2 regions of the Microbispora sp. H10670 genome follow, and region 1 is predicted to be linked to the other one. Evidence: riboswitches for the same ligand, from Rfam matches in the RefSeq annotation. Region 1 holds a riboswitch; the other holds the start of a gene.
The links. Region 1 has a riboswitch for S-adenosylmethionine ahead of thrC (threonine synthase). Riboswitches for the same ligand answer to the same signal wherever they lie in the genome.
Positions count from the first base shown of each region.

Region 2: it holds a riboswitch for S-adenosylmethionine, as region 1 does, so the genes downstream of both, HHX33_RS22475 (ABC transporter substrate-binding protein) here and thrC (threonine synthase) in region 1, are expected to answer to the same signal.

Region 1 is NZ_JABBWW010000041.1:20,524-24,176, reverse strand. Features, by position in the region: gene HHX33_RS32725 (cold-shock protein) at 1-181, opposite strand, end outside; gene HHX33_RS32720 (MoaD/ThiS family protein) at 438-713, opposite strand; gene thrC (threonine synthase) at 759-2,027, opposite strand; SAM riboswitch class I at 2,042-2,181, opposite strand; gene HHX33_RS32710 (RNA polymerase sigma factor) at 2,278-2,829, opposite strand; gene HHX33_RS32705 (alpha,alpha-trehalose-phosphate synthase (UDP-forming)) at 2,932-3,653, shown strand, end outside.
Region 2 is NZ_JABBWW010000016.1:171,634-175,286, forward strand. Features, by position in the region: gene HHX33_RS22465 (response regulator transcription factor) at 1-668, shown strand, start outside; gene HHX33_RS22470 (sensor histidine kinase) at 661-1,776, shown strand; SAM riboswitch class IV at 1,919-2,029, shown strand; gene HHX33_RS22475 (ABC transporter substrate-binding protein) at 2,213-3,653, shown strand, end outside.

The DNA of each region.
Region 1 (3,653 bases):
CCGCCTGCGGGCCCTTCTGCCCCTGCGTGATGTCGAACTCAACCCGCTGACCCTGCTCGAGGGCCTTGTAGCCGTCCATCATGATTGCCGAGTAATGGACGAACACGTCCTTCCCACCGTCTACCGCGATGAAGCCGTAGCCCTTGTCCGCGTTAAACCATTTGACGGTGCCCTGCGCCACTTCCGACTCCTCTTGCTGGGCTGGGGACCACACCCAAGAAGCCCCCGGTTTTGTCGATCGTCTTCGACCATACCCGTGTCAAGGCGTAGAACAACAGAGTCAATCCGCAAACTACTACGGCGCGTTCGCTCAAAGCGGTACAGACGATTATTCACTTTTCTACCGAAAGGTTGAGAGCTTCACCATTCGCTGTGGCGACATCTCACTTCCCCGGCGAGAGAAGTGCATGTCAGGTGCCCGGCGGCGGTGTCGCGGCTCAGCCCCCGGCGACGGCGGGGATGACCGAAATCTGTACCCCGTCCGGCGTGGCGGTGTCCAGCCCATCGGCGAAACGGACGTCCTCTTCTCCGACATAGACGTTGACAAAACGCCGGATCTTGCCCGTCTCATCCAGGATTCGACCTCCGATGCCCGGATAGTCCGCATCCAGCTTCTGCAGGACCTCGCGGAGCGTTCCCCCCTCCCCGCTTACCTCCGCGACGCCGTTGGTGTACGTCCGCAGAATCGTCGGAATCCGCACGGAAACGCTCATTGTTCACTCGCTTTCGTTGCTGCCGATGGGCCTGTGATAACGCTTTCAGTTGGCGAATGCCGCACGGAAGGCGTCGAGGGAGGGACGGATGACCGCGGACGGACGGGCCTGCTCGGCCACCGCGTCAAGTGTCTTGAGACCGTCGCCGGTGTTCAGCACCACGGTTTCGGCCTCGGGGTCGAGGCGGCCCTCGCGCACGAGCTTGCGCAGCACGCCGACCGTGACGCCGCCCGCGGTCTCGGCGAAGATGCCCTCGGTCCGGGCCAGCAGGCGGATCGCCTCGACCACCTCGCCGTCGTTCACGTCCTCCACCGCGCCGCCCGTACGGCGGGCGATGTCGAGCACGTACGGCCCGTCCGCCGGGTTGCCGATGGCCAGCGACTTGGCGATGGTGTCCGGCTTGACCGGCTGCACGACGTCCTGCCCGGCCTTGAACGCGCGGGAGACCGGCGAGCAGCCCTCGGCCTGCGCGCCGAAGATCCGGTACGGCCGCTCCTCGACCAGGCCGAGCTTGATCAGCTCGCGGAAGCCCTTGTCGATCTTCGTGAGCTGCGAGCCGGAGGCCACCGGGACGACGATCTGCTCGGGCAGCCGCCAGCCGAGCTGCTCGGCGATCTCGTACGCCAGCGTCTTGGAACCCTCGGCGTAGTAGGGCCGGAGGTTGACGTTGACGAATCCCCACTTCTCGCCCAGCTCGTCACCGATGAGCTCGGAGCAGAAGCGGTTCACCTCGTCGTAGGTGCCGTCGATGGCGACCAGGCGGCCGCCGTACACCGCGGCCATGGTGACCTTGGCCGGCTCCAGGTCGGCGGGGATGAACACGCAGGAGTCCAGCCCGGCCCGGGCGGCGGCCGCGCCCACCGCGCCCGCGAGGTTGCCGGTGGACGAGCACGACAGGGTGTGGAAGCCGAAGGCGCGCGCGGCCTCGACCGCGATCGCGACGACCCGGTCCTTGAAGGAGTGGGTCGGGTTGCCGGAGTCGTCCTTGACGTGCAGCGACCGCAGCCCCAGCTCGGCCGCCAGACGGTCGGCCCGCACGAGCTTGGTCCAGCCGGGCTGCAGGTTGGGCTTGTCCGCCACCCCGGCGGGGACGGGAAGCAGGGAGCGGTACCGCCAGATGTTCGCCGGGCCCGCCGCGATGTCCTCCCGGCGGACCTCTCCGAAGTCGTACGCCACCTCAAGGGGGCCGAAACACTCCGTACAGGCGAAGATCGGGCCGAGGTCGTAGTGGGCGCCGCACTCGCGGCAGGACAGACCGGTGGCAGGGCCGAAGTCGGTGGCGGTGGTGGGGGTCGCGGTGCTGATGTGCGCCATGAAGCGAGGCCTTTCCCTCATCTTCGCTCGCGACCGCCCTGGCCGCGAGCCGGAATTGGCACCTGTCCCGGCCGGGCCTCGTGGGCACGAGTTCGACACCGGGGAGGTTGCCGGGGCTTCGCAGGGCCGGTCCCTCCACCCCTCTGGATGAGCATCTTCAGTTGTAGAACCTTCGAAAAAGGTCCTCCAGCACTGTACCCCGGCGTCCCCTGTGTCCGTTCCGCCGTCTCAGATGGCGAGATGGTTTGTATCAGCCGTAGGCCTCGCCGAGCGCGCTCTGCACGTACTTGCGCGCCTGGTGTATCCGGGACTTGACGGTGCCGAGGGGAATGCCGAGCTGGTCGGCGACCTGGGAGTAGTCGAGCTGGCAGATGTCGCGCAGCACGAGCGCCTGGGCGAGGTCGGGCCGCTCGGCCTCCAGCGCCTCCATCGCGTCGAGCAGGTCGAGCCGCGACCCCGCGATGACGCTCACCCGCCGCGGGTCCGGCCGCTGCTCGGGCAGCTCCTCCGCCTGCTCGGACGAGCGCCGCTTGAGCGACCGGTAGGTCGTCCTGGCGCAGTTCACGGTCACGATGTGCAGCCAGGTGCTGAACTTGGCCCGGCCCTCGAACCGGGCGATGTTGCGGGCCACGGCGAGCAGCGTGTCCTGCGCCGCCTCCTCCGCGTCCTGCCGGTACGGTAGTAGCCGCTCGCAGTGCCGCAGCACGTCGGGCTCGATGCGCCGCAGCAGCTCACCGAGGGCGCGGTGATCTCCCCGGGCGGCCGATCCGGCCAGCTCCTCGGTGACGTCGTCCAGTGCCATCCCGTTCCAGCCCTCCCGCGATCGGTTGACATCCTATTGATGGAGGTCCGCTTTTATTAATCTTCCGGCATGCGCGCCCGCTCTGATCGAGGGGAAACCCCAATGAGCAGCTCCATCCTGATCGCGTCCAACCGGGGCCCGGTGTCCTTCACCCTGTCGGAGGACGGCGGCCTGACCATGCGCAGGGGCGGCGGCGGGCTCGTGTCCGGGCTGTCGGACGTGGTCAGGGACACCGACGTGCTGTGGGTCTGCGCGGCGCTGTCGGACGGCGACCGCGGGGCGGTGCGGCAGGCGCCGGGGGGCCGGCTCGACCGGGCGTTCGAGACGGGGCCCATCCGCATGCTGGACATCCCGCCCGCGGTCTTCCACCGGGCCTACAACGCGGTGGCGAACTCGACCCTGTGGTTCGTCAACCACCTGCTCTACAACACGCCCTTCTCCCCCGAGTTCGGCACCCGGTTCGCGCGTGAATGGGAGTCGTACCGCACCTACAACGGCGCGTTCGCGCTCGCGCTGGCGGAGGAGGCCACGCACCGGGCCCGCGTGATGGTGCAGGACTACCACCTGACGCTCACCCCAGCGATGCTCCGGGTCGAACGGCCCGACCTGCGCATCGGCCACTTCTCACACACGCCCTGGGCCCCGCCGGAGTACTTCGCGCTGCTGCCCGAGGACGTCGCGGCGGAGGTGCTGTCGGGCATCCTCGGCGCCGACCACGCCGGCTTCCTCACCGCCCGCTGGGCGCGCGCCTTCATGGACTGCTGCGCCGCCCTGCTCGGGGCGCGGGTGGACCACGCGGCCCGTACGGTGACCTGGGGCGGCAG
Region 2 (3,653 bases), on a different contig from region 1:
ACCTGGCCGAAGCCGTTCGCGACGGTCTGCGGCTGGAGGCGATCGCCGCCGACATCGCCGGCGACGGCGACGCGGCCCTGGAACTGCTCAGCGTCAACTCCTACGACATCGCGGTCCTCGACCGCGACATTCCCGGCCCTTCCGGCGACGAGGTCGCCCGGCACATCGTCGCCTCCGGCAGCGGTATCCCGATCCTCATGCTCACCGCCGCCGACCGGATCGACGACAAGGCCTCCGGGTTCGGGCTCGGCGCCGACGACTACCTCACCAAACCGTTCGAGCTCCGGGAGCTCGTCCTGCGGCTGAGGGCGCTCGACCGCAGACGCGCGTACGCCCGGCCCCCGGTTCGCGAGATCGCGGGCCTGCGGCTCGACCCCTTCCGCCGGGAGGTGTTCCGCGGCGGACGCTACGTCGCGCTCACCCGCAAACAGTTCGCCGTGCTGGAAGTCCTCGTCGCCGCCGAGGGCGGGATCGTCAGCGCCGAGGAGCTGCTGGAACGGGCCTGGGACGAGAACGCCGACCCCCTCACCAACGCCGTGCGCATCACCGTCTCCGCGCTGCGCAAACGGCTCGGCGAACCATGGGTCATCGCCACGGTGCCCGGTGTCGGCTATCGGATCGACACCGGCATCGCCACGGGGACGGGCCCCGGCAGCACGCATGGATAGGCGCCCAGGGCTCAGCACCCGGCTGAAACTCACCCTCAGCTACGCCGGATTCCTCCTGCTCGCCGGCGCCCTCCTGCTGGCGGTGGTGTGGGTGTTCCTGCTGCGCTACGTGCCCGACGGCGCGCTCGGCACCGGGCCGGGGGCCGCCCCGCCCGGGGCGGCGCCCCTGCGGTTCATCCCCAACCGCACCGACCTCCAGCGCGCCTTCGTCCCCCGCGCGGGCCAGGCACTGGCCTTTCTGCTGACGTTCGGCCTGCTGGGCGGATGGCTCCTCGCCGGCCGGATGCTCGCACCGCTCACCCAGATCACGGACGCGGCCCGGCGGACGACCGCGAACGGGTCGCTGTCCCACCGGATCCGCATGAAGGGCCGCCGGGACGAGTTCCGGGAGCTCTCCGACGCGTTCGACTCGATGCTCGACCGGCTCGAGTCCCACGTCGCCGAGCAGCGGAGGTTCGCCGCGAACGCCTCCCACGAACTGCGCACCCCGCTGGCGATCTCGCGGACGCTCCTCGACGTGGCCCGCCGGGACCCCACGCGGGACCGGGACGAACTCCTCGACCGCCTGCACACCGTCAACCAGCGGGCGATCGACCTCACCGCGGCCCTCCTGCTGCTCAGCCGCGGCGACCGCGGCGACTTCACCCGGGGGAGCGTCGACCTCTCCCTCGCGGCCGAGGAGGCCGCCGAGACGCTGCTTCCGCTCGCCGAACAACGCCGGATCACGCTGAACGTCACCGGCGGGGCGGCCCGGACCGAGGGCTCCGCCGAGCTCCTGGCGCGGATGGTGACGAACCTCGTCCAGAACGCGATCGTCCACAACCTCCCCGCCGGCGGCACCGTGACGGTCCACACCGAGGCGTACGGCGGCACCAGCCTGCTGCGGGTCGAGAACACGGGCCGCCCGCTCCCGCCGGAACTGATTCCGACCCTCACCGAACCCTTCCAGCGCGGAACGGAACGCGTGCGCACCGACGAGCACGCCGGCGCCGGTCTCGGCCTGGCCATCGTGCACAGCGTCGTCCGCGCCCACAACGGGACCCTCGATCTCGCTCCCGGCCCCCACGGCGGGCTCCTCGTCACCGTACGGCTTCCCGGCGCGCCGTAGGCACGGCCGCCCGGTTCGCCCCCGGCCGCTGCCGCGGGGCCGTGCCACTCGTCGTCACCGGACCGCCGCTCCTCGCGGAAAGGCCGGAATCCCCGGCGAAAGCGTGTTGACAGATTACCCTAGTTTTCCTACTTTATTTATAGGTATTGAGCGCCGACGCCAAGCCCCGGCTCGTCGGCCGGCAACCCTCGCACCGCGCGGGGTGCCCCGGGGAAAACCTGGCGGCGTGGCAGTCGCGCCGCAAGCGCGGGCCCCATCGGGGCTCCTGGTCATGGGGGCGTGCGCGGCACGCTCTCCGGGAGGCGGCATGGCCACTCACGGGGAGTTTCGGGCGGGCACAGGCCGGGACACGCCGCCTCCCCACTCCGCCGTCCCCTCTTGAACGCCGTTCCCTCTTGAACGCCGTCCCGTCTTGAACACCGAAAGGCTCTCCCCGATGTCCACGAACACGCGCTTATCCATCGGCGTCTCGCTTCTGGGGGTCCTCGCCCTCGCCGCCTGCGGCACGACAGGCAAGGACACCGCGGCGGGCAAGGCCCCCGCCGGGCCGGTCAAGGGCGGCACGCTGACGTTCGCCGTCAACACCGAGCCCTCCACCTGCCTCGATCCCCATCAGAGCCCCGCCGACGTGGCCGGCCTGTTCACCCGGCCCGCCCTGGACTCGCTCGTGTCGCTCGACACCGAGGGCAAGATCCACCCCTGGCTCGCCACCAAGTGGACCGTCTCGCCCGACCAGAAGACCTACACCTTCACCCTGCGCGACGGCGTGAAGTTCTCCGACGGCACGCCCTTCGACGCGGCGGCGGTCAAGGCCAACCTCGACCACATCGTGAACCCCGCCACGAAGTCGCAGCTCGCCGCGGGATACATCGAGCCGTACAAGGGCAGCGAGGTCGTCGACCCGCACACGGTGAAGGTCCACTTCAGCAGGCCGTACTCGCCGTTCCTGTCCGCCCTCGCCACCGCGTACTTCGGCATCGAGTCGCCGCGGTCGCTGAAGCAGCCGCAGGACGCGCTGTGCAAGAAGGTCGTCGGGTCCGGGCCGTTCGTGATCGACGAGTACGTGGTGCAGAAGGGCATCACCTACCACCGCAACCCCGGCTACTCCTGGGCGCCGGAGGGCGCCGGGCACACCGGGGAGGCGTACCTGGACAAGCTGGAGATCAAGGTCATCACCGAGGACTCCGTCCGGCTCGGCGCGCTGACCAGCGGGCAGGTCGACGGGATCGCCAGCGTGCCGCCGGTGAACGTCAAGCAGGTGCAGGGCGACCCCCGGCTGACCGTCACCACGCGGCAGGCGCCGGGCGGCAACTACAACTTCTACCCGAACACGACCTCCGGGCCGTTCGCCGACAAGCGGGTCCGGCAGGCGTTCCGCGACGGCATCGACTTCGCGACGATCGTCAAGAACCTCTACTTCGGGGCGTTCCAGCCCGCGGCGGGCCCCATCTCCCCGTCGACCGACGGGTACGACAAGACGCTCGAAGGAAAGACGAAGTACGACCCCGCGGCGGCCGCCCGGCTGCTGGACGAGGCCGGCTGGTCGGGGAAGGACGCCGAGGGCTACCGGACCAAGGACGGCAGGCGGCTGACGATCCGCTGGGGGTTCCTCAAGGCGTTCGCGCGTGAGCAGCGCGACACGCTGGCCGAGCAGATCCAGGCCGAGGCCAAGAAGATCGGCTTCGAGATCCAGTTCGTCTCCGGCACGGTCAACGAATGGCTGGAGAAGTATCCCAAGGGCGACTACGACCTCATCGACTTCAGCTGGCAGCGCGCCGACGGCGACACCCTGCGCAACCTGTTCGACACCTCCGCCATCCCCACGGCCGCCAAGTTCGGGCAGAACGCCGCCCGCCTGTCCGACAAGGACGTCGACG